DNA from 2 places in the Methylobacterium sp. FW102-HT35C08 genome. Region 1 is predicted to be linked to the other one. Evidence: predicted binding sites of a transcription regulator. Region 1 holds the regulator's gene; the other holds the start of a gene.
What was found. The regulator LexA, encoded in region 1, represses DNA repair genes until DNA is damaged. The targets are predictions, from matches to a motif close to TGTTCNNNNTGTGTTCNG.
Positions count from the first base shown of each region.

Region 2: the regulator LexA is predicted to act here: its motif matches at 1,987-2,004, upstream of recA (recombinase RecA).

Region 1 covers NZ_JBYTCL010000002.1:2,041,407-2,045,422, reverse strand. Annotated here, with positions in the region: gene AC3WSN_RS09700 (ComEC/Rec2 family competence protein) at 1-1,036, shown strand, start outside; gene lexA (transcriptional repressor LexA) at 1,030-1,752, opposite strand; gene AC3WSN_RS09690 (hypothetical protein) at 1,989-2,459, shown strand; gene AC3WSN_RS09685 (hypothetical protein) at 2,478-2,693, opposite strand; gene AC3WSN_RS09680 (NRAMP family divalent metal transporter) at 2,839-4,014, shown strand.
Region 2 covers NZ_JBYTCL010000002.1:2,403,318-2,407,333, forward strand. Annotated here, with positions in the region: gene rpsC (30S ribosomal protein S3) at 1-156, shown strand, start outside; gene rplP (50S ribosomal protein L16) at 168-581, shown strand; gene rpmC (50S ribosomal protein L29) at 594-809, shown strand; gene rpsQ (30S ribosomal protein S17) at 831-1,097, shown strand; gene AC3WSN_RS11455 (hypothetical protein) at 1,554-1,700, opposite strand; gene recA (recombinase RecA) at 2,096-3,157, shown strand; gene cckA (cell cycle histidine kinase CckA) at 3,352-4,016, opposite strand, start outside.

The DNA.
Region 1 (4,016 bases):
GCGCCCCGGGGCGGGGCGGATCGGGCGGATCGTCGGCACCGGCCTGTCGGCGGTCACCGGCACGCTGGCGACGACCCTGGTGGCGCAGATCGCCACCGCCCCCTTCGCCACCTACCATTTCCAGACAATCCAGCCGTTCGGGCTGATCGGCAATGCGCTGACGCTGCCTCTGGTCTCCCTGGTGGTGATGCCCTCCGCGGTGATCGGGATCCTCGCCTATCCGTTGGCTCTCGACCGGCCGATCTGGTGGCTCATGGGGCAGGCAGTCGGCGGTATGCTGGCGATCTCCGAATGGATCGCCGGGTTCGAGCGGGCAACGCTGGTGCTGCCGGCGTTCGGAACCGGGGCGCTGGGACTGCTCACGGCCGGGCTGCTGCTGGCGACGCTCCCGGTCTCGCGGCTGCGCTGGCTCGCCCTACCGCCGCTCCTGCTCGGCCTCGGCCTCGCGGCCCTGCCGGAGCGCTACGATCTCTACATCGACCGGCAGGGCGGAGGCGCCGCGGTGCGGGGTCCCGACGGGCGCCTTTCGGCGCTCGGAAATCCCTCCGGCTTCGTCCTGGAACAATGGCTGAAGGCGGACGGCGATAACCGCACACCCGAGCAGCGGAGCCGCCCGTCCGCGGGCGGGCGCTGCGACCGGCTCGGCTGCACCGCGATTCTGCCGAACGGCCGGGCGGTCGCCCTGGTTCGCGACTGGCGCGCCTTCCCGGAGGATTGCGCCCGGGCCACCGTGCTGATCACGGGCCTTGCGGCGCCCCCGACCTGCACGGGCCCGCTGGTCATCGACCGCGGCTTCCTCGCCAGTCACGGAGCCGTGGCCCTGCGCGCCGAAGCGGGCGGCTTCGCGATACAGGGCGCCCGGACCGATCAGCGGACGGTCCCCTGGCGGGCCCGCGCGGTGCCCCGCCCCGCCGCCGCTGCGCGGACCGGGACGGATCCTCCTGCGGACGCCTCCGGAGGGATGGCCGCGTCGGAGAGCGATCCGACAGGCGCCAACCCGGCTCCGGACGACGCGCCGGCCGCCCCGCTTCAGTAGCGGCGGACGAGGCTGACGAGCCGACCCTGGATCTGGACCCTGTCGGGACCGAGGACGCGGGTCTCGTAGGCCGGGTTGGCGGCTTCCAGGGCGATCGAGGAGCCGCGGCGGCGCAGGCGCTTGAGCGTCGCCTCCTCGTCGTCGATCAGGGCCACGATGATGTCGCCGGTGTTGGCGGTGTCCTGCTTGCGGATCACCACGAGGTCGCCGTCGAGGATGCCGGCCTCCACCATCGAGTCGCCGCGCACCTCCAGGGCGTAGTGCTCGCCGCCGGCCAGGAAGTCGGGCGAGAGGGTGATGGCGTGGCTCTGGTTCTGGATCGCCGAGACCGGTGTACCGGCCGCGATCCGGCCCATGACGGGGATCGACACGGCGCGGCCGGCCTCGTCGATCATGCGGGCATTGGCGGGCAGCGGCGGCTGCTTGGACTTGCCGCCCTCGACCACGCTCGGCGTGAAGCGGCGCGGCTCCGCCGGCGCCGCGGCAGCCGGGGACGTCAGGCTCTCGGGAATGCGGATCACCTCGATGGCCCGCGCCCGGTTCGGAAGGCGCCGCAGGAAGCCGCGCTCCTCCAGAGCCGTGATCAGACGATGGATGCCCGATTTCGACTTGAGATCGAGCGCATCCTTCATCTCGTCGAAGGAGGGGGGAACGCCGCATTCCTGCATGCGACTCTGGATGAATCGCAGGAGGTCCAGCTGCTTGCGCGTGAGCATCGAAGGGGGCCTCGCGGCTTGGCGGACCGCCTCGGGACGGTCTCGGAAACAAATCACGAACAGGTTAAACGTTCCGCAAGTGTTCCGCAAGCGTTATACGGCCACGCTTCTGCTGGCGCCGCGCTCCGAGGCAGAAACGAATTGACGGCGCAAGCGGAGCCGTTTCAATGCACCCACACGCCGCCGGACAGGGCGGCGGAGCCGGGGCGGGCTGAGATCGGGCTGGGATGACGAGGATGCGACGACCCGCGGCTCTGCTGCCTCCCGCCTTGACGGCCGTGACTCTGGCCTCCCTCGCTTTGGCGCTCGCGGGCTGCACCACGGGGTTCTCGTACATCTCCCGCAACTACGTCGCGCTCACCCCGCAGGTGGTCACGATCGGCTGCAAGGAGCCCTATGAGGTCTACGACAACCGGCAGTTGCGCCGGATGCTCATCGTCTCCAATGCCCTGCGTGAATATGCCGGCTGCAACCTGAGCGAGGTCCGGATCGATCCCGAGCCGGCGGCGACCCGGGTGAATCGCTTCCGCACCGCCGCCCGCACCTATCTCGACGAGACTGTGCGGGAAGATTGCCGGATCACCGGCGAGACCGTGTTCGATCCGCTGAAGACCGAGTTCGCCTACGCGTGCGACGCGCCGATCGAGAAGCGGGGCACGGTGGTGCCGCGCCTTCCGGGCCGCAACCCGGGCCTCGGCCCGCGCTGATCCGTCGGCGGCGGGCTCTCAAACGCCCGGCTTCGGAAAAGTCCGTTCCGCCGCATCTCCGGCGGCGGCCAGCAGCGCGCGGGCAAAGGCCCGAGCCTCCGCCCGGTCGAGCACGATCGCGGCGGTGACCGGACCTCCGCCCAGGTCGGACAGGGCGAGTTCCAGACGCACCCCATCGGGCACGGCGCTCGCCTGAAGGCTCCAGCCGGAGCTTCGATCCGCGCTCTCCACCATCTCACGTTACTCCCGCCTGCCCGGGAAAACGCCGCAGGCGCCCGCCGGAACCGGCCGTGCCCGGGCCTGTTCCCGAGCCGTGCCAAGCGCTTCCCTGCCTCGCCTGAACGCGTTCCTCAAGACCGCGGGCCCCGGACTCGTCGTGATGCTCGCCGACACGGATGTCGGCAGCCTGATCACGGCGGCCCAGAGCGGCGCACGCTGGGGCTACTCGCTGCTGCTCCTGCAGATCCTGCTGGTGCCGATTCTCTACGTCGTTCAGGAGCTGACGGTGCGGCTCGGCACCGCCACCGGCCGCGGCCACGGCGAGCTGATCCGGGCGCATTACGGGCCGGTCTGGGCCTGGATCTCCTACGGCGGCCTCGTGGTGGCCGGGATCGGCGCCATCGTGACGGAATTCTCCGGCATTGCCGGCATCGGCGACCTGTTCAGGGTGCCCCGGCTCGTGAGCCTCGGACTGCCAGCGGTCCTGCTGCTCGCGCTGGTCTTTACCGGGAGCTACCGGCGGGTCGAGGTGGTGGCGATCGTCGTCGGCCTGTTCGAGCTGGTCTTCATCGGCCTCGCCATCGCGGCGCGGCCGAACGTGGCCGAGATCGTCGCCTCCTTCGGGCACATGCCGCTCGGGGACGGCCAGTACCGGGTACTGATCGCCGCCAATATCGGCGCGGTGATCATGCCGTGGATGATCTTCTACCAGCAATCGGCAATCGTCGACAAAGGCCTCGGCTGGGACCACGCCCGGAGTTCGCGGCTCGACACGCTCGTGGGTGCCGTGATCTCGCAATGCGTGATGGGGGCAATCCTGATCGCGGCCGCCGCCACGATCGGCAAGGCCGGCCAGGGCACGAAGGACGGACTCCAGACCGTCGGTGACCTCGCGAGCGCCTTCACGCCGGCCTTGGGGCCCTGGCTCGGGCAGGTGGTGTTCGGGGCCGGCATCACCGCGGCGGCCTTCGTGGCGCTCAATGTCGTGGCGCTGGCGCTGGCCTGGGGCTTCGGCGACGTCACGGGCAAGCCGCATTCCCTTGCGCAGTCGCCCCGGGAGGCGCCGGCCTTCTACGGCGCCTTCGCGCTCGTGGTCGCCGCGGGCGCCTTCGCCGTGCAGCTCGTGCCGAACCTCGTGGCGCTCAACATCGCCGTGGAGGTGATGAACGCCCTGCTCCTGCCCCTGGCGCTCGGCCTGCTGATCCTGCTCGCCACCCGGGCCTTGCCCGACGGACAGCGCGTGGCAGGGGCTTACAAGTGGGTGGTCTACATCATCTCCGGCGTGACGATCGCCTTCGCGCTGGTCGGCGTGCTCGACGGGGTCGGTCTGCTCTGAGG
Region 2 (4,016 bases), 360 kb from region 1:
ATCAAGGTGTGGGTGTTCAAGGGCGAGATCCTTGAGCACGACCCGATGGCCCAGGACAAGAAGGCCCAGGAAGAGGGCGGCCGCTCCGGCGGACGCCGTGAGCGCGATGGCGAGGGCGGCCGCGAGCGCGGACGCCGCGAGCGCGAGCACGCGTAAGGTAGGAAGCCATGCTGCAACCGAAAAAGACCCGCTTCCGCAAGCAGTTCAAGGGCCGCATCCACGGTGCGGCCAAGGGCGGCTTCGAGCTGAACTTCGGCCAGTTCGGTCTGAAGGCAGTGGAGCCCGAGCGCGTCACCGCCCGCCAGATCGAGGCGGCCCGCCGCGCGATCACCCGCGAGATGAAGCGCCAGGGCCGCGTCTGGATCCGGGTGTTCCCGGACGTGCCGGTCTCGTCGAAGCCGACCGAGGTCCGCATGGGCTCCGGTAAGGGCGCCCCGGATTACTGGGCGGCCCGGGTCCATCCCGGCCGGATCATGTTCGAGGTCGACGGCGTTGCCGAAAACATCGCCAAGGAGGCGCTCCGCCTCGGCGCCGCGAAGCTTCCGATCCGCACGCGGGTCGTCCAGCGCATCGCCGACTGAACGGAGGATATCGTGAAGTCGACCCAACGAGTGTCTGATCTCAAGGCCCTGTCGCCGGATCAGCTGAATGACGAGTTGATCAACCTCAAGAAGGAGCAGTTCAACCTGCGCTTTCAAGGGGCCACCGGCCAGCTCGAGAACGTCGCCCGCGTCCGTGAGGTCCGCCGCGACATCGCCCGTGTCCGGACTCTGCAGCGTGCCAAGACGCTGCAGCAGGCCAAGGGCTGAGGCGGGTTTTAGGAGACAACCATGCCGAAGCGCATCCTGCAGGGCACCGTCGTCAGCGACAAGGGTGAGAAGACCATCGTGGTGAAGGTGGAGCGTCGCTTCACCCATCCGGTGATGAAGAAGACCGTGCGTCGCTCGAAGAATTACCACGCGCACGATGAGGCGAATGTCGCCAAGGTCGGGCAGACGGTGTTCATCGAGGAGTGCCGCCCGTTCTCGAAGACCAAGACCTGGAAGCTGGTCGAGGGCGACGCGACGCTGCAGGCCGAGACCGGCGAGGCCGCCTGATCGGGTGGCGGTCGGGGTCTCAGGGCCCTGGCGCATCCCGGGCCGACGTTGGGTCATGTCTTGTCGGTGGGAGCCTCGCGGCAACGCGGGGCTTTCGCGTTTTCGCCGCCAGGATGATTTGGTGTCTGCTTCGCACAGCGCGGGACTTTCTGATCGCTCCGTCTGCACCGGTGGCGGTGGCGAAGCCATGGACCATTCCGGGATCCAGGAAGGTGCCGATCGCTGCACGCGATAGCACGTGGCGGTACATCGGTCGGGCATCCATCTCATCTCCCTCGTCCTGAGGTGACCGCGTTGCGCGCCTCGAAGGAGGGCTCCAGCCAGCCCTGCGATCCCTGGAGGGTTCCTTCGAAGCTTCCGCTTCGCGCTGGCGCCTCAGGATGAGCTGGTGGCTGGGATGGCCGCGCCGTGGTCTCCTGTTCTCGTGGGGCCTGGCGCCGCTAGACCGTCGAGACGTCATAGGCCGAATCGTCGGAACGCAGCCGTTGCGTCACTGACCGACGCGCTCAAAGCGCGGGCGATCTCATCGCGACCGTCGAGGATGTCTCGCAGATCCTCGGGATCGATCGCGTTGGTTGTGCCGGCGTCGAGGAGATCAAGCATCACCTGTGCGATCGTTGTCTGTGTGTCCCCCCACAACCAGGCCACGGTCTTTTCAAGCAGAGCGAAGCGACCCGGACAGCGCCATGCCGGCGAGGCGCGCGCTGCCCTGGGTTCCTGCGCTGCGCTCGTGATGACGCGGGACCCGCTGACCGAAGCCTTCAACTGGCAACCGTACCGGGCGCCGTCAGCGGCTAGGCTTGCGGCACGGCCGCTTCGCCAAGGGAAGGCCTGGGCCTTTCAACTGTGGAGCGATCTGCCCCGAACCGTTCTCTCGCACTTGCCGAATGAGAACAAAACAGGTACATAGAGCGGGTGTTGAAGCGCGTTGTGAACGGCGCCCAACCCCTTCATAAGGATCCCGCCAGATGGCCCAGCCCGCATTGAAAGTGGTCGACATGCCCCCGGTGGACAAGGACAAGTCCAAGGCCATTGACGCCGCCCTGGCCCAGATCGAGCGTGCCTTCGGCAAGGGCTCGATCATGCGGCTCGGCAAGAACGACAAGGTGCAGGAGGTCGAGACCATCTCCACCGGTTCGCTCGGGCTCGACATCGCCCTCGGCGTCGGCGGTCTGCCCCGCGGCCGCGTAATCGAGATCTACGGTCCCGAATCGTCCGGCAAGACGACGCTGGCGCTTCATACGATCGCCGAAGCCCAGAAGAAGGGCGGCGTCTGCGCCTTCGTGGATGCCGAGCACGCGCTCGATCCGGTCTACGCCCGCAAGCTCGGCGTGAACCTCGACGACCTGCTGATCTCGCAGCCCGACACGGGCGAGCAGGCCCTTGAGATCACCGACACGCTGGTGCGCTCCGGTGCCATCGACGTGCTGGTGGTCGACTCGGTCGCCGCGCTGACCCCGCGGGCCGAGATCGAGGGCGAGATGGGCGAGAGTCAGCCCGGCCTCCAGGCGCGCCTGATGAGCCAGGCCCTGCGCAAGCTCACCGGCTCGATCTCGCGCTCGAACTGCATGGTCATCTTCATCAACCAGATCCGGATGAAGATCGGCGTGATGTACGGCAGCCCCGAGACCACCACGGGCGGCAACGCCCTGAAGTTCTACGCCTCGGTGCGCCTCGATATCCGCCGGATCTCGACCCTGAAGGACCGCGACGAGGCGATCGGCAATCAGGTCCGCGTGAAGGTGGTGAAGAACAAGGTCGCGCCGCCGTTCAAGCAGGTCGAGTTCGACATCATGTTCGGCGAGGGCGTGTCGAAGGTGGGCGAGCTGATCGACCTCGGCGTGAAGGCCGGGATCGTCGAGAAGTCGGGCGCCTGGTTCTCGTACAACAGCCAGCGCCTCGGCCAGGGCCGCGAGAACTCGAAGGGGTTCCTGCGCGACAACCCGGAGATCGCGTCCAAGATTGAGGCCTCGATCCGCCAGAATTCAGGCCTCGTTGCCGAGAAGATCCTGGAGAACGCCACGCCCACGGCGGACGACCTCGACGAGGGCGAGGCGTAAGCCTCCCCACCGCGGCCAGAACGGGCGCGGCTGGTTCATCGATGCGAGACATTTGGCGGCCCCGGAGCTTCTCCGGGGCCGTCTGCCGTTCCGGAGCTGCCCCTCAGTCCGACCTGCTGGACGCGGCCGTCGCAGGCGTCCGTAGCATGCTGCCGAACCCCTCGTGCCGGGCAGGTCGCCAACGAACCGCCGCCTCAATCCGCCATCGTCTTCTTCACCGTCTCGACGAGTTGCTTCAGGCTGAAGGGCTTGGGGAGGAAGTTGAAGGTCTCACCCTCCGGCAGGTTCTTGCGGAACGCATCCTCGGCGTAGCCGGAGACGAAGATCACCTTCAGGTCGGGCTGATGCTTGCGCACCTCCCGCAGCAGGGTCGGGCCGTCCATCTCGGGCATGACGACGTCGGAGACGACGAGGTCGATCTCTTGAATCCCCTCGCGCACGATCGCCAGGGCCTCGAGGCCCGAAGCGGCCTCCAGCACCGTGTAGCCGCGCGCCGAGAGCGCCCGGCTGTTGACCGCCCGGACCGGATCCTCGTCCTCCACGAGGAGGATGGTCCCCTGCCCCGTATGGTCGGCCGCCGGCTTGCGCGGCGCCGGTGCGTCGATCTTCGCTTGGGGCCTGGCCTCGGATTTGGCCTCGGCGCGCGCGGCCGACTCGCCGGCGGGGGGCGCTGCGCCGCCGGCCCGATCCTGCCCGGACAGCGACGGCAGAGCGGCCGCTTCGGTCCGCGGCAGGGCCGGTGTGGCGGTTACGAGCGGCGCTTCCTCGTGCTCGGCGACGGGGACGTGCCGCGGCAGGTAGATGCGGAAGGCGGTCCCCTCCCCGACGGTCGATTGCACGTCGATGGTGCCGCCGGACT